Regions from separate parts of the Desulfosporosinus sp. FKA genome, predicted to be linked through region 3. Evidence: riboswitches for the same ligand, from Rfam matches in the RefSeq annotation. Region 3 holds a riboswitch; each other region holds the start of a gene.
What was found. Region 3 has a riboswitch for cobalamin ahead of B5771_RS19110 (ABC transporter ATP-binding protein). Riboswitches for the same ligand answer to the same signal wherever they lie in the genome.
Positions count from the first base shown of each region.

Region 1: linked by a shared signal. The riboswitch ahead of cbiE (precorrin-6y C5,15-methyltransferase (decarboxylating) subunit CbiE) and the one ahead of B5771_RS19110 (ABC transporter ATP-binding protein) in region 3 are both predicted to bind cobalamin.
Region 2: linked by a shared signal. The riboswitch ahead of purF (amidophosphoribosyltransferase) and the one ahead of B5771_RS19110 (ABC transporter ATP-binding protein) in region 3 are both predicted to bind cobalamin.

Region 1 covers NZ_NAHZ01000022.1:51,300-57,149, reverse strand. The annotation lists gene cobM (precorrin-4 C(11)-methyltransferase) at 1-685, opposite strand, end outside; gene cobI (precorrin-2 C(20)-methyltransferase) at 672-1,403, opposite strand; gene cbiE (precorrin-6y C5,15-methyltransferase (decarboxylating) subunit CbiE) at 1,400-2,641, opposite strand; cobalamin riboswitch at 2,774-2,954, opposite strand; gene B5771_RS06485 (YtxH domain-containing protein) at 3,302-3,730, shown strand; gene cbiD (cobalt-precorrin-5B (C(1))-methyltransferase CbiD) at 3,911-5,035, opposite strand; gene B5771_RS06475 (energy-coupling factor transporter transmembrane component T) at 5,202-5,850, opposite strand, start outside.
Region 2 covers NZ_NAHZ01000023.1:13,278-19,127, reverse strand. The annotation lists gene B5771_RS06835 (ABC transporter substrate-binding protein) at 1-642, opposite strand, end outside; gene B5771_RS06830 (sugar phosphate isomerase/epimerase family protein) at 694-1,470, opposite strand; gene B5771_RS06825 (MurR/RpiR family transcriptional regulator) at 1,712-2,548, shown strand; cobalamin riboswitch at 2,642-2,815, shown strand; gene purF (amidophosphoribosyltransferase) at 2,943-4,343, shown strand; gene thiC (phosphomethylpyrimidine synthase ThiC) at 4,404-5,702, shown strand; gene bzaB (B12 lower ligand biosynthesis ThiC-like protein BzaB) at 5,722-5,850, shown strand, end outside.
Region 3 covers NZ_NAHZ01000032.1:471,787-477,636, forward strand. The annotation lists gene B5771_RS19100 (hypothetical protein) at 1-77, opposite strand, end outside; gene B5771_RS19105 (energy-coupling factor transporter transmembrane component T) at 111-854, opposite strand; gene B5771_RS19110 (ABC transporter ATP-binding protein) at 829-2,373, opposite strand; cobalamin riboswitch at 2,448-2,624, opposite strand; gene B5771_RS19115 (hypothetical protein) at 3,432-3,626, opposite strand; gene B5771_RS19120 (Uma2 family endonuclease) at 3,632-4,213, opposite strand; gene B5771_RS19125 (DUF4085 family protein) at 4,713-5,576, shown strand; gene B5771_RS19130 (transposase) at 5,619-5,850, opposite strand, start outside.

The sequences.
Region 1 (5,850 bases), on a different contig from region 3:
GAGCTTGCTTGCGAATTCCGGCAGCATTTACTTTATCGGCAATCGTTTCCAACGTTCCAACGACTATTTCTTCATCCGGCCAGCTGGCTTTAGCAATCACAGCGATGGGAGTGGAAACGGGGTACCCTCCCTCAAGTAAGGCTTCAACAACAGACCCCATATCTTGTACACTTAGAAAAATCGCCATGCTGGATTGGTGCTGCGCTAAAAGGGTTAAGGCTTCCCGGTCCGGTACGGGAGTCCGTCCGGCCAAACGGGTAAGAATCAAGGTTTGACTGATATCCGGCAGGGTGAACTCCCGTTTGACCGCCGCCGCAGCGGCAAAAACTGAACTGACTCCCGGAACCACAGAATAAGAAATTTCTTCTTGGTCTAAGCGATCGAATTGTTCTTTGATTGCGCCGTACATGCTCGGGTCTCCCGTATGGAGACGTACAATAGTTTCTCCTTTTTTTGTGCCTTCGAGCATTAATGCGGCCACCTCTTCAAGAGTCAAGGAGGCACTGTCGTGGCAAGGCGTTCCCGGCCGGCAGAGCTTAAGCAAATCCGGGTTGACTAAAGAGCCGGCGTAAATGACCCGATCTGCTCTCTCCAAAGCCCGGGACCCTTTGAGGGTGATCAGTTCCGGATCTCCCGGACCCGCACCCACAAAGATAACTTCTCCCTTTGGTTTATTTTCGCTCACCGTTTTCCCTCCCTAATAAATTCTTTTTCACCAGGAGCAGACTAAGGTAATCGATCTTAGTGGATTGGAAATCTTCCGGTTTCGGTTCCCAGCAGATTTGCTCCCCGGACTGACCTAAACGTGTGAGTAAAACAGCTTTTCGATCTCGCTCTTGGAGAAGGTTGAGAATTTCCGGAAGCCTGCGCGAAACTTTCATCAATACCAAATTGGGAAAATCAAGATATTGGCCAACGTCTTCCGTACTCGGCAGGACCACTAAGGGCTCATCTCCCGTAGCAAGCGGCAAATTGATTTTCGCGGCCGCGGCTGCCATGGCTGTAATACCAGGAACAGTCGTAATTAATTCGGACGGTAATTGCTCTTGGAGAAGGTTCAGCAGATAACTGTAAGTACTATATAAGGAGGGATCGCCTAACGTAATAAAGGCGATTGATTTGCCCTGCTTCAGCTCCTGTAAGAGCATTTCTGCTCCGTCCCGCCAGGCCTTGGCTAAAACTTCCTGATCAGCCGTCATGGGCATTTCCAATTCCAGCAAACGAGCATTAGCAGGACAGTGGACTTTAGCAATGTCCCAAGCAACACTTTCTCTCTCCATTTTCGATTTGGGAATAGCCACCAAATCTACTGTTTGCAGGACTTCAACAGCTTGCAGAGTTAAGAGGCGAGGATCACCTGGCCCGACTCCGACTCCATAAAATTTACCCCATGTTGTTGTCATGATCTTACCCCTTTTCGTGCAGATAATATAAAGACAGGATTTAAGGCTTGGGCCATATGCAGATGATGAACAGGCTGCCAGCGGACAGCTTGAAGAGAAACAATATCAATATCCTGATAGTCCAGTTCTGAAAGTAATTTTACTCCCTGAGACATGGTTTCAAGGGTGACGGCTGTAATGACGACCCTTCCCCCTTCAAGGAGCGGAACGTTTAATAAAATATCCTCCAGCCGCCCTTTACTTCCTCCAATGATACAGACATTAACCGGCGGAAGTTCCGGAAAAACATCGGGTGCGCTTCCGGGAATCAAACGAAGATTAGAAACACCAAACTTCTCCTGATTAGCAAGAATCAAGGCTTGAGCTTCGGGATTATGTTCAATAGCATAGACAACTCCCTCCGGAACTAAGCCGGCAGCTTCAATACTAATACTCCCAGTACCCGCCCCAATATCAACAATACTGTCAGATCTGGTAATTTGAGCTTTAGCGAGTACTTGAACTCGAATCTCTGACTTGGTCATAGGAACGTTTCCCCGCAAAAATTCCTGATCCGGTATCCCTATTCGTCCTCCGCGTACGTTATTCGCTGAATTCTTTGCCTGATCGTCGATCAGCGAAGTCAGCTCCGGATGCAAAATAAGAATTGCATTCTTCAAGGGGGCAGCTTCTTGAGCCAAATGATTGGCATCCATAGTTTGCCATAGCTCTTCGGGGTAAGCCAATGCATTCCCTACTGAAATATTTGGATTTTGTCCAAGATCAAGATAAAATTGGGCGACTCTTTGCGGAGTGTTCGACCCTCCGGTTAATACTCCCGTCAGACGCCTTATTTGAGTAGGAAGTACTGATAGATCTCGTCCGTGGACACTTACAAAATCAGCCTCTTGCCAAGGGAGTCCTGCCCGGGCAAAGGCAAATTGAAGAGAACTGATACCGGGGTAAACATCGATTTGCTCCCCGGGAAATTCTTTTTTTAATCTGGGCAAAAGGCTGAAAAAACCTGGATCACCCGAGACAAGAACGCCGATATCTTTCTTAGCCAATAAGGCCGTTCTAATGACCTCAAGGCTGGCCTTAAGGTCTCCTATTAAACAGTGTTGATCACCCAAAAAATCAGGAAAAAGCTTGAGAGCTCTAGATCCTCCAATTAAAACGTCACAGTTCATAGCCAAATCTCTAACGGCCGGCGGCAGCCATTCTGTTCTTCCGGGCCCGATTCCAATTACCTTTAACATTGATTACCCTTCTTCCATGGTTGACTAACGTTTGGCCAAAACCTGCCTTGGAACTTTGGGACAATTAAAAAAGAGCCTGAGCGGCTCGTATGGTTTATCCTTAATAAACACACACATCTCCTATCGCTCGTAGGACCGTGAATTACTTAAGGAAGGTTTTCTGACTTCAAATCATCATCCTCTTCCTTTATTCAAAACGGTTAAAGGAATGGAAGAGAACTCCTTGTTCACAGTGGCGGGACCGCGCCGGATTTTCACCGGCTTCCCCTTTTAAATCCTCGTTGACTGAGGAGCCTTAAGTACTTGTTATAAAATTATAAACCCTAAATGATGTTTCATTAAATAGATGTTTTATTATGTCATGTCATCTGATTATCTGAGTATTCTATAAGTATTAGCAAAATTCCTCTTTTCAAAATAATTTAAACTGATTTTTTCCATTTTCATTGATTAAAATCTATTTTATAGTTTATTTCTTAATTAGGCAATGTTAGCAATTAGTTTTAAGCCAATTTAAGCAGTTAAAAAAAATTCTCTTGTTAAGGGTATACCCTTATTATCCATTTTTGCTGTATTATACCATAATTTATTTAGCACTTCACTGACTCTTAAAGAATAAGATATTTTGCATAACGTGCAAAGAAAGGAGTTTATGATAATATGCCCGAAGGTAAAAAAACTGCGAGTATCGGCTCCGTCGCCATAGCGGCGCTTGTTGGCGGAGTGGCCGGCGCCTTTGTCGGTTTAATGGTCTCACCAAAGAGCGGGGAAGCATTACGTAAGGATATTCAAACAAAAGCAGGAAATCTTGCCGAACAAGTTCAAGACTGCACAGTTCAGCAAACAGAGGCTTTAAAAGAAACAGGCTCTAACCTGCTCGATAAGGGAAAGAAAATTAAAGAAGATCTTCAAGTCCTCTGGCAGGACTTGAAACCCAAAAAATTAAATTCCATTGACATTGCCCGCTCTTCTGCGGTAGATATTCAGGTGGACTCAGAATCCGAATCCGAAGCTGAAGATGTTACGTTCTCTTCTGAGTCGCCAACTGTTGAAACTTCAATTCAAGATGATATTGATACACTGCCCTAATATACACAAATCCTTACGTAGATTCCATAATAATCAAGAAGCCCTAAAATCGAGCACACGATTTTAGGGCTTCTCTTAACAAAGTGAACTCGTTCAGCTCAAACTGAACATCAGGACCAACCCCCACTTACAAGAAGTGGGGGTCTTAAAAACTGGATAAACGTATTTACTCTCAAGCCCTTAAATCTTACCAGCGTTCCAATGCTGTTTTTCAACGATCTCTCGAGCATTCATATCCCAGCCTACGGGCTGACCATTAAGTAAGGTCATGATGGCTCCCACTCGAAGACGGCCAAACGTAAAAGCTTGTGCCCGTTCGCTGGCCAGATGAGCTAAATGATGAAGCAATGCTTGGTGACCAAGGTTTAAGAGTTCTATAGCAGCTCCCTCCGTTGTGGGGAACTCTGCCAATGCTCTTAAGGTTTCGGCCTTAATTCCGGAGAGGGCAGCATGAGCCAGTAAAATTTCCGTCCGCGCATCAGCCACACGATTATGTGTGTGGAAGATACCTCCCGAAACTTTAATCAATTTGCCGATGTGGCCCAATAAAACGACATCTTCAATACCCCGGTAAACAGCTTCTTCCAAAAGGTAACCGACAAAATTGCTCATTTGAATAACGGCTTCTGTGGGAACATCAAAGCCTTCTGTCGCCACACGAAATCCATAATGTCCTGGAGTTAAAACAATTGCTTTATGCCCGTAGGCCACTGCCTGGTCTAACTCCGGTAAAATTGAGGTTTTGAAGGCTTCTTCGGACATGGGACGAACGATTCCACTCGTTCCCAGAATTGAAATCCCGCCCACAATACCCAGACGGGGGTTTAAAGTGCGTTTAGCAGTCTCTTCACCACCCGGAACTTCAATGGTGATTTCAAGTTCTTCCTGAGGAAAAACTTCCCGTACTGCTTCGCGTATCATTCGTCTGGGGACCGAGTTAATAGCCTTTTCACCTGCAGGTTGATCCAAACCTTTTTTAGTAACTGTGCCCACACCTTGTCCACCCCGAATATGAACCTCTCCTTGAGCCGCAAGCATGCGTACGAAGACACGAATCTCTAGGCCGTCCGTTACATCGGCATCATCTCCGGCATCCTTGATAATAGTTGCTGTCGCCTTCGAATCTTCAAGGCTTCCGGAATGGATCGGCATCCCTAAACGTGCTTGATTGGGCAAAGGTATCTCGATTCGTTCCGGCAAACAATCTCCACGCAGGAGAAGACAAGCTGCTTTGGCAGCACCTGCAGCACAGCTGCCTGTTGTATATCCCTCGCGCCAGGTATGTCGATCTTTATTTCGCGCCATAGTTATCTCCTATTATAAATTATTAAAATTTCAGAAACTTATTATCCCACTGCGCTTATTTTACCACAACAAGTACCTATTTAGAACTAGTGTTCGGCAATGATTTGACGGGCGGCATTCATCTCACCGCCTATAGAGACCATCAGTCAATCAAATCTTAAATTTATTATAAGAGTCCGAAGCGTAATTTAAAGCGTACAAATAAAGCTAAAAAAGACAAGAGAATAATAACCGTAACTGCCCATAAGTCTCTAGCTGCAATGGCTTTTTTAGGCTGAACCGGCCAGGCCTGAGATAAACCGTACCCTCTATTCAGCATAGCCATTGATAAGGAATTAGCCATTATTATGGAGTTAATAAACAAGGGGATCATAATCGGAACATAGGAACGAATTGAACCTCTAATTCCTTTCCCATGCAGATTCATTCCCCTTGCCATTTGAGCTTCCAGAATAAGGGACCTTTTTTTGTCTAAGGTCGGAATAAAACGCAGCGCTGTCGTCAATATCATGGATACTTCAGCAGGAACCTTCAACCATTGAAAAAATTGAGTAAAATCCTCGAGGGACGTTGTGAAGGTTAAGATTGAAGAAGCAATCAATAAACTCCATATCCGAAGCAGAAAGGTTGTCCCCATTAAAAATCCCCCGACAGTAGCCCCTATATGTTTCCCGGGGAAAAGATAAAAGAGAATTTTCCGGTTGGAAAGATGGACAAAGTGCTGAGGCGAGTAGGAAAAGCCTGTAAGCAGAATGATGGAAATAACAATTGGCAGCAGAGGGATGATAAGGCCGGTTATCTTTCGCAGCGGGATA
Region 2 (5,850 bases), on a different contig from region 3:
AACAACCAGCCCATTAGTTTTTAAGTCTTTTAAATATCCCCAGCCAAGTCCATTTGTACGAGCAATAACTCCGATGTTATAGGCGGCTGCGCCAGAATATAGGGGACTTGGCATCATAATATTGTTTTTAAGATTACTGTTTAAGAGATCCTGATAACTGTTAAGGGGCTGTTTTACCATGTTAGTATTATAGATAATTCCTGTTGTAATTACCTTTGTACCGGTATACATGTTGTCTTTATCGATGTATTCTTTTGGAATTCCCTTTAATTCCGGGGAAGCATATGACATAAGCATTCCTTGTTCCTTTAAGGATTCGAAGGTAACGCTGTCCGCAACAAGTAACACATCAGCTTGGACAGCGCCGGCCTTTTTTTCAGCCAATAATTTACTGACGACTTGCTCTGTTCCTGAGCGAAAAACGTTGACTTTAATATCAGGATATTCTTTATTGAATCCTTGGATCAATTTTTGGGCATCTGTTTCAGGCTGTGACGTATAAAGGGTTATACTTCCTGACTTATTCGTCTTAGCACTTGTAGTAGTAGTCCCGGAGGTTTGGCTCTGCCCGCAGCCGGCAGCCAGAACAGAAATCATACCGGTAACCATCAGACCCACTAATAGTTTTTTTAGTTTTATCACAATAATCATCCTTTCAATGCTTTAATAAATAGATAAATAACAAATTCAGGGTTATAATACTCCGTTTTCTTTAAGAAATTTAATGTTATCTTTTAATATCCAGAACTCATTATCGTCATCAAATCCTTCAATAACCAAGGGCAGCTTATAGTTACTCAACCTCGGCAATAGTTTATCTAATTTGTAGTCCCCCTTTCTTAACGGAGTATGGAGTATTTTACCTTTTCGATTACTTACATGTAGTTTGGATATTCTGTCCAAACTTGCTAAGGATGTAAATATTATTTCTTCCTGATCGCAATGGGCAATATCCAGAGTATAGAAAAATTCATTAAATAAATTTCCTGTCAGTTGTTTTAAAGCTTCGATGGAAACAACAAATTCTTTCTTGGCTTTTTCCATGATTTCCAGGGAAACATTGACATGACGTTCTTTTGCATACCTTGAGATTTCAACTAGAGAATTCCGTAGGCGTTCGTAATAAACTTCAGGCTCTGTATCTAGGGTTCTTTTTCCGGGATGCACAGTAATTTCAAATCCTCCTAATGTTGCTGTTAAATCAATTCCCTTTAGCGTCTCTCTAATTGAGGCTTCTCTTATCTCATCATTTAGGGATGCCAAATTCAGATCCCAACTAAAGCTATGTACCATAGTCTTGAGCGGATAAATACTAAGCATCTTTACAAAATCTTTTACAGAATATCCCTTGACAGCAAACTGCTGAGCCCAAAATTCAACTCCAGCAAAACCGTTTTCATAAGCTGTTCGAAAAAGATCTTCCAAAGAAGCAGGCCACATAAGTGTGGATGAAAAATATAGTTCTGGCATTGAATTATTTTCCTTTCTATTCTAAAACTGACTCGATTTTAGCATAGAAGTATTATGGTAGAATTACGGGATTGTAAATACTAAGTAAAACATTTCATAATAGCGAATTTGAAATATTAATTTCAGTTTTGACTGCTTTAAGTATATAATTCTAAAAGAGTGCTGCGAAACCTCAAAACGCGTTTGAGTCTCTCTCTCTCTATCTATTAATAATCTCTAAACTACGCAGGAGGAAAATACAATGTTGGACAATATATTTCAAGAAAATAAAAAACATTTCTCTAGCTCTGATCACCGTATTATGGATTGTTTATTGCGCAATAAAAACGAGCTCCAATATATCACCACTGAAGAATTGATCGTGAAATCAGGCATCAGTGCATCGACCGTTTCCCGCTTTTGGAAAAAGATTGGATTTAAGGATATAAAGGAATTTAAGAGATATTTGCGCGATAATATATGTTCAACACCTGCGTCCAAAATATCTGTTACACTCCGACAATGGAATGAGAAGGATTTTAACATTCATGATTTTATGTCACGGTATTATTATCATATTGAAAAGACTTTAGGAGAAGTGATGCCTGAAACTTTAAAAGAAGCGGCTGAATGCATAATTTCAGCACCCAAAATATATATATTTGCTCCAGATGGGTCGAGTGGCTTGGCTGAAATATTAATTTATCGTCTTAATCGCTTTGGTATTGAATTTCTTCTTCTCAAGGGCGGCTCTGCTCTTTATGAATCACTTGTTAATTTTTCCGCAAATGACCTCGTTATAATGTTCAGCTATTCCCGACTTTTATCTGAGGTAAAAATTCTCTTAAAGCACAGCAAAATAGCAGGTTACCACACTATTTTATTTACAGACTTAATGACCTCAGACTATCTGGAACTCGCCGACATAATTCTTTACAGTTATCGCGGAGAACCAAACGAGTATCATTCCATGATGTCACCTTTAGCGCTGCTTGATTTACTGATTTTAAAAATAGCACAACTGAAGGAGAACCCATTGGAAAAAATGAAGTATTTACAAGAACTTAGAGAAACGTATGGCAGCATTATTAAACGATAGCTTCAGAATGCCAATGCAGTTTTACTCACACCTTCTCCAAGTGAAACAATTTACACTTGACAGATTCTGTTTTCTTAAGTAATATCAACTGTAAATAAACATATTTTTACAGGTGCCCAATGAGGGAGAATAGGGAACCGGGTGCAAGTCCCGGACGGACCCGCCACTGTAATGGGGAGCTATTGCCGCAACCACTCCGTAGGGAGGAAGGGGGCAAGGAAGCTATGAACCAGAGTCAGGAGACCTGCCTGTAAATTCTATCTGTCGGCTTCGTGTTTAAGTCGATTTAGGTGAGGATGATGGAAAAATCCGCGCTCTTAGTGAGTTGCGGATTTTTTGTTTTAAACGGCTGCTAATTTTTAAAAGGTTACTGATTTCGAGGGAGGCGAAAAGAATGTTTCCGTGGGAACTTCATGACAAACCCCGTGACGAGTGTGGTGTTTTCGGTATTTACGCTCCAGGTAAGAGTGTTGCTCTGAAAACTTATTATGGACTTATTGCACTGCAGCATCGAGGAGAGGAAAGCGCAGGGATAGCCATTTCCGATGGGAAGGAACTTAGATTACATAAGAAAATGGGCTTGGTTACAGAAGTTTTTAATAAAGATCTTATTGAAAACTTAAAGGGAAATGCCGCCATTGGACATGTGAGATATTCAACCAGCTGTGATAGTTCGGAAGCAAACGCTCAACCTTTGGTTTATAAGGATGAACGGGGCAGTATCGCAGTAGCTCATAATGGCAACATAACCAATGCAAGTCAATTAAACAAGAGGTTGGCACCAGCGGGAGCAACTAAATCACTCAAGTTAGACAGTGCAGTTTTTTTGAGTTTTATAGAACATTACAGGAGTCTCCCGCTTAAGAAACTCTTGGAACGCTATCTGAATGACATATCAGGTTCCTACTCACTGGTCATGCTGACAGAAAACAGTCTAATCGGCTTGCGAGACCCCCATGGGATGCGCCCCTTATGCTTGGGTAAAATGAAAAATTCCGAAGTCGGTTATATGATAGCTTCGGAAACGTGCGCTATTGAGGCTGCAAACGGCGAAGTGATTCGGGAGATTAATCCCGGTGAGGGTGTGATAATCAACGAAGCGGGGATTGAGTTTATCCAAAACTGTTCGAGACGACGCCCATGCTTTTGCGTGTTTGAATACATTTATTTAGCACGTTCGGACAGTGTACTGGATGGCAGAACTGTGAATTCAGTCCGCAGAGATCTTGGCAGAGAGTTGGCCAGAGAGCATCCGATGGCTGGGGACGAAGTCATAGCCATTCCCGAGTCTGGTACGGCAATGGCTATGGGATACTCCGAGCAGCTTGGCCTGCCTTTCCGAGAAGGTTTGATTAGAAACAGGTACATGGGGAGGACGTTTATTAAACCTGAACAAACGGAACGAGAACGGGCTGTTAAGCTGAAATTTAATGTTCTTGGCGATGTGATTCGAGGGCAAAGGGTAGTTATTGTGGACGATTCCCTTGTTCGGGGAACCACCAGCCGCCAAATTGTCCAAATGTTCAGAGAAGCAGGCGCTAAAGAAGTGCATTTTCTGGCAGCGTCTCCGCCCTTACGCTTTCCTTGTTATTACGGTATCGATATTCCGTCCGTTGATGAGCTTGTTGCTGCGCAGCGGACTGTTGAAGAAGTTAGGCTTCAGATTGGAGCGGACAGCCTTTATTACCTTAGTCTGCCAGGAATGCTTCGAGTCCTGCAGCGGTCTGAAGAGCTTTGCACGGCGTGTTTTGATGGGGTATATCACGTGCCGGTTTTTAAACAGGAAACTGGTTAGATCGGCAAAGGGATTCAAAGAAAATCATTATATATTATCGGGAGGATGAGGAAGATAATGATGAGTTTGTTAACAAAAGCGCGTGAAGGAATAATAACACCTGAAATGGAGCAGGTGGCGGCTTGCGAAAACGTTGCACCGGAATTTATCAGGCAGGGAGTTGCTGAAGGAACTATTGTCATCCCTGGTAATATCAACCACAAGACTCTTGTTCCTGTAGGCATTGGGAAGGGACTGCGGACTAAGGTCAGTGCCAGTATCGGTCTTTACGGCAGCGAAGCCACCATAAGCGAAGAAATTGAAAAGGTCAAAACAGCCTTGGCAGCAGGTACGAATGCTCTCATGGATCTGAGTGTCAGCGGCGATATTGATACAATGCGTAAAGAAACCTTAAATTCTGCTTTCGTGCCGGTTGGAACACTGCCTGTTTATCAGGCAATAGCTGAAGCTGGGAAAAAGTACGGTTCGACTGTAAAAATGGATGTCGAGGAAATGTTTGAGGTCATTGAGAGGCATGCAGCCGATGGTGTTGATTTCCTGGCTTTGCACTGTGCAACGACTATGGAGGTTGTGGAACGGGCCAAGAAAGAAGGCCGCCTTGATCCCTTGGTAAGTTACGGAGGTACTCACTTAATCGGCTGGATGATTGCCAATCAATGTGAAAATCCTCTTTATGAACAATATGATCGGGTATTGGAAATTGCCAGGAAATATAACGCAACTCTCAGTCTGGCTGATGGGATGCGACCTGGTTGTCTGGCTGATTCTTTGGATGGAGCCCAGGTTCATGAATTGGTTATTTTAGGAGAACTGGTCAGGAGGGCCAGGGAAGCAGGGGTCCAAATCATGATTAAAGGACCTGGGCATATGCCTCTTGATCATGTGAAGGCGACGGTTACGTTACAAAAGAGCCTTTGCAAGGGAGCACCGTATTTTGTGTTTGGACCGTTGCTGACGGATATTGCTGCCGGTTATGACCATATTAATGCGGCTATCGGGGGAGCTCTTAGTGCCTGGGCCGGGGCGGAATTTCTTTGTTATGTTACTCCAGCTGAACATATTGGCGTGCCCAGTGTTGCTCAGGTGCGGGAGGGAGTCATCGCTGCCCGGATTGCAGCTCATGCCGGTGACTTAGGCAAAGGGTTGAAAGGAGCCAATCAATGGGATTTGGAAATGTCTATGGCCCGAAAGAAACTGGACTGGAAGAGGCAGATGGAACTGGCCCTTGATCCCCAGAGAGCCGAAGAAATCAGAAACACTCGCAATCGAGAGAAGTCTACGGCTTGTGCCATGTGCGGAAAGTATTGTGCTATGGAAATCGTTGCGAAGTATTTGAACACAGCTAGCCAGAGCTGTTAAGAAGGGAAAGGTGAATATGATGACTCAGGTTTTAAAAGCACGCGCAGGAATCATTACTGAGGAAATGGAAGTTGTTGCAGCTGATGAGAATCTTGATGTGGAGTTTATCCGACTGGGAGTTGCAGAGGGGAGAATCGTCATTCCCAGA
Region 3 (5,850 bases):
ATAATCAGAAATACAATACCGATAATAACAGCTCCCACAAGTGCTTTGGTGTCAGTCCTCAACAATTTTTCTTTCACTTTATTCTCCTCCTTAAATCATTAATTATGGTCTTAGATTAATGGCAACAGCCTTGTAATAATGCTGAGGCTTATTACCAAAAACATCGAGGCAATTAAGACAACATCGTAATACTTCAGGACAATTTCCGATGAAAACGTTCGGTTTTTACTCCGTCCGTAACCTCTTAACTCCATAGCTAAGGCTATTTCCGTTGAGCGACGAACAGCGCGATACAAAAAGGGCAGGAATGTTGGAATAATTGCTTTCAGATCATCCCAAACGCTATCCATTTTAAGGCCCCTGGTTCGCTGGCTGTCGATAATCGACTGGTATTCTTCTTTCATAAGGGGCAAAAAACGAACACCTAATCCCACCAGCATGGCAAAACGATAAGGAATTCTAAATTTTATGAGCATCAGGGTAAAGTCTTGAGCTGAAGCAGAGGTAAAGAACTGTAGACTGGCATAGAAAATAAGTGTCGCTTTCAGTATGCCGGTAATCGCCAGCGGCAGAGCATCACTGTAGATTTTAAAGATACCCCATTGATAGACCAAAGTACCTTCCCGGCAAAACAGCAACTGAATAATCAAGATCTGAAGTCCCAAAAGCAAAAGAATGATGACCATAGCCTTAGAGTGTTTAAATGAACCACTTAGAATTAACGAGGAAATAATACATCCCAGTAAAGTGATTCCTAATTGAGCAGCAGTTTGACTTAACAATGAAAAGTAAATCATCAAACTATACCAAACAAGCTTAGTACGGGGATCAAACTTCGGAAGTGCCAGTGTCATCATAAACCTCCTTGAAAGTAACAGTGTTTGGGAAATTCAGGCCAATAGCTTTCAGTTCCTCACAATGTCGCTGTATGTCTTTTGTCTCAATATCCAGCCTGATGCGATGCTTATATAAGGCAACTAAGCGGTTTGAATAGTCTTTTGCCATGGCCAGATCATGGGTAATCAACAGAATGGTTTTGCCGTTATTCGCTAAGTCATAGAGTTTCTCCATGATCATGTAACCTTGGTTCTCATCCAGGCCAGATGTAGGCTCATCAGTAATAATGAACTCCGGATCACCGGCAAGTATCGAGGCTAATGCCAGAAGTTGACGCTGACCACGGCTTAGACGCTGGGGATGCATTTCCTTGTAATCCGCCAGTCCTACGAATTGCAAACATTCATCAACTTTCTGATTTAGATTATCATTTCGTTCACCCCTTAGCTTTAAGGAAAAGCCCACCTCTTCCTCCACTGTGCTGGCAAAGATCTGATGGTCTGGGTTTTGAAATAAAAATCCGACACGTGCCAAAATCTTGCTCAAGTTTCTTTTAGCAATTATCTGATCAAACAAGCGAATTTCACCCATAGCAGGCTTTAGCAAACCGATAAGCAATTTCGCCAACGTCGATTTGCCTGAACCATTTAAACCGACGACTGATAAAAAATCGCCCCTATAAACTTCTAAATTAATTTCTTCACAACCAGGCAATTGATTATTGTACAGAAAAGAAACATTACTGATTTTAGCTATGCTCTCCCTGGGTTTATTACTGTCAAGAGTATAATGCCTGCTATCTCTGAGCAGTTCTTTCCGGTACTTGATTTGGGCCCAGTAATATTCCCTGGGTGAGTAAGCTTTACTAATTTCACCGTCTTTAAGCATTAAAACTCTGTTAGCATAATTAAGCACTTCTTCAATCCGGTCCATAACCAAAACTATCGTGAGATTCTGAGTTTCATTTAACTCCCCCAGCCTCTTATATATCTCCTGGCGGCCTTGTGGGTCCAGTTCGGCAGTCGGTTGATCAAGAATTAGAATCGGAACTTTGAGGGCTAATACTCCCGCTAAAACAACGCGCTGGGCCTGCCCGCCTGAAAGAGACGAAGTTTGTCTTTCTTCGTAACCACGCAAGCCCACAAACTCCAGCGCATTTTTTACAACCTGCTCAATTTGTGCAGAAGGAAGTTCTTGATTTTCGAGTCCGAAGGCAACGTTCTCGTAGACATCTAAACTAATGATTTGATTATCGGGCTCCTGCATCATGTATCCCATATAGTCCGACATTCTATTGAGAGGCATTTCTTTAATATCTTGCCCCATAATTGTTACGGTTCCTGTTAATTCTGCGTTATGGTAATGAGGAATCGCACCTGTTATGACGTGTAATAATGCTGATTTTCCCGAGGCCACCCCCCCGGTAATGACGATGAAATCTCCTTGCTTAATTTCTAAATTAATGTTTTTAAGTACCGGCTTCTCATTATTCGGAAACTTGAGTTTCTCAATTCTAATTTTGGCAATTACTTCCATAGCAATCTCCCCGTAATTTTGACTAAGAACAAAAAAGTTCTAGCTTAAAAAAAGCTAGAACTTTACCTTTGTCCTCTTTGCATTATTTTATAGGCAGGTCTCCTGACTTATAGACTCAAATGTACGCCTTCCCAGTTACCCAGTGGCATATGTACATTTTCAACGTCTAACTACAGTGGTGGGTCCGTCCAGGATTTTTACCTGGTTCCCTATTATCCTCGATTTGAGGCACCTATAAAAAATTTTTTATTTAATTGTGTTAACTATAAGAATAATAAAATAGTTTGTTTAGTTTGTCAAATGAATTTATTGACTTCTAGAAGCCTCAATTAGGCAATTCACTTCGCAAAAGAGACACAGGGGGACGGTTCCTCTGTGTCAACATCTAAGCCTTTCGGACAATGTGGAAAGAAAGCCATAGCTGAAGCCTATATTTAATCTAAACTCGCTCTCCTCGCTTACGCTTCTCTGTCGAATCACTTGTATCTCCCCTCGTTTCACCTTCTAAAAGTAAGCAGTGATAGCGGTTATGATGCCTCTGCTGGCTCCGAACAGTGGCGTGACCGTCCACTCTCAATTAGGTTTCTGTGCAAAATCAATATTTAGCTTTCAGTTCCATTTGCCTGTATTTTTGACACTCCCACGGCTAAAGCCGATGGGATTCTTGGGTGATTAAACCGAAGTACATTTCTGCTATCGGAGTATGACCCCAAGTTCAGGGCTATGCCATTAGCCCGTCCTAGAGCAGTACACAATGGTACTCTAGGCTGATAGCCTGTTACCAGCTACCACAGTTTCTTTGAAAACGATCGTTTTAACGTCTTTTTTCTTGACGACACATAGAGTTTTACCTGATAGACGCATTAGCTATCAGAACCTCTTACTCTATCCAGTTTTCAAAGATCAAACTAATACTAGTTTATCATAGTGCTAAGACATTTACATTTACATGAAATTACGAAGCCGCCTTCATCCCACGATTAAAACCGTGGGCTTTTGGCTACGTTTCTGTAATTTACGCCCCCTTAATTCCGAGAGACTGTAGTATACAACACATTTTAATGGGTTAAACGGATAAATTTAGATAATCTGATCGAGCTCAGCTTTGCCTCGCATCGCATCGGGAACGGAGCCTCATCGAATTCTACATAATCATTTAAGCCGACGATAGCGATTAGCTTTTCGAATTTAACATAATTAACCACACCCACGTCATCCAGATCAATCTCAATCCTCATTAATTTTCTTTCCACGTTATTTACTTCTCAAACATCATCAACAAATCCACTTCCAACCCCTCCAAAACCTCTATCCGCACGCTACCCGTCTTATCGTAAATCTTAGCTCGCTCATAGTTTCCATAAGTATTTAATCGATAAGCCATCATAACTTGATCTATCGGCTGAACAATCCAATACTCTTTAACTCCAAACTTCTCATAGAGTTCTAATTTGCGTATGTAATCCATTGAAGCTGTTGAAGGGGAGACCACTTCAACAATAAGGTCCGGACTTCCGTTACATCCCCTGTCATCCAACTTCGAAGGATCACAAACGATGACTAAATCCGGTTGAACAACGGTAGTTATTTCTTCATCCTTGTTTTCATCTTTTTCCTTTAAGCGAACATCAAAGGGTGCAATATAAACATCACAATTCTTATCTTGCAAATAACCTTTAATTTGAAAAAACAAATTTCCTAATACTTTTTGATGAAGTCGAGAAGGTGCCGGAGTCATTGCATAAATTTGCCCTTCAATTAACTCAATTCGATCATCAGACCAATTTAAATAATCTTTATAGTTGTAAATTTTATTTTGCTGATTCGCTATATTCACCACAATAGCAATCCTCCTTAAATCACACTGACAAAATCCAACTGACCTAATCCAAACAAATTATTTTTACCTGCTCCAACCCATCTTCCGAACTCCAGAAGTAGAGACTATCGTAACGCCCAGTACCCTAAACATTAATTCACTCTCCAACTTTTACCACCAACCCATATCTTCTCCAATTTTCTTTAATTTCCTTCTATGTTGCTTTTATTTCACACTCAACTCCAGCTTAGGATCAGTACCCATAGTATTAGATTCCAATTCATCCCATAAAAAACCAATATTCTGAAAGATAATCAAAAATATGAAGCATTTGTATAGCAGTAAAATTTATATCTACTTTCATGACAGGTAATTCCTCTGGCAGCACTTTTTTCTCTAATCGCTATGAATACTCCCAGGAGGATATTTATGGAACACCATCGAATTTAAAATAATACAGATTTTATCAAAGTAATTGACAGCTAGACTGTCGTACACATATTTGATGGGAGGAGTTCGCATGAAGTATCTTACAAAGGAATGGTACAAGTTGTGCCAGCGTACAGGGCTGCATTTTGGCATGAATGTGCACGACGGTGCAGCTGTTTATGACGAAGCACTCCATTTGCAGCTCTATCAAAGAAAAGAGAAAGAATTCATCAAAAGTCAGCGCGAGGTTTATGATGTTGACCCACGTTTTATGTTGCAACAAGACGGGTGTACCCTCATGCCAGCTGCTAAATTTATGAACGGAGAATCGATTAAAGAAGAAGATAAAATCGTTTACGTTATGCCGCCCGAAGAAAAAGAGCGCATCCAACAGCTGATAGCGGATTATGATGCCCGCCCGCCCTTCGACATGCGTCAATGCCAGGAGGAGTTCCCTATTTTTCAGGAGACGTTCCAAAAAGAAACCTCCGACCGACTTCCCCGTGAACTTTTGGAGCAAATAGCAGATATACGTGTCTTCTCCCTAGGTTATTGCACCAAAGACATTCTGCAGCAATTAATAAGCCTGAGTGAAGAAAACAGCAAGACTGTACAGCGGGTATTAAACGAGTATTCCAAAGCCCAGCAGACGGAGGACATCCCTCAAGCCATCCGGGAAAGATTCACTTTTCACGATTGCCTGGTAACAGCGTTTAATGTTGGTCAAGATGTTGTCATGTATCTCGACACTCGGGGCGGATTCACGAATTATAACAGGATTACCTTTACCGCCGCTGAAATGATCAGGCGGGAAGAGCCTATTATCGGGAGCACTTGGCTTTATCAGGAACTGTATCGCACGGAAAAGGGTTATGAAGCTCATATTCTTTTGGGCAGGAAAAGAATGCTTGAGCTGATTATCCGCTGTCAGGATATCATTGTCGAGGAAGTATGAAGAACAACAGGACACAAGGGGACGGTTCCTCTGTGTCAACATCTAAGCCTTTCGGACAATGTGGAATGGAAAGCCAGTAATCCTACATATTTGCCGCAGGCTTAATCCCTCATTTTTTAAACGCCTCAATATTTTGTTTTGTACATCCTGATCCATCTTCTGTAACACCGTTATTGGTTTACCTTTCATTATTTTCTTAGTGATTTCATAGGCTTCGCTTTCGCTGATTCGTTTAGTCTTATCGCAATCCAAGCAGTGGTCTTCGTCACCCTCT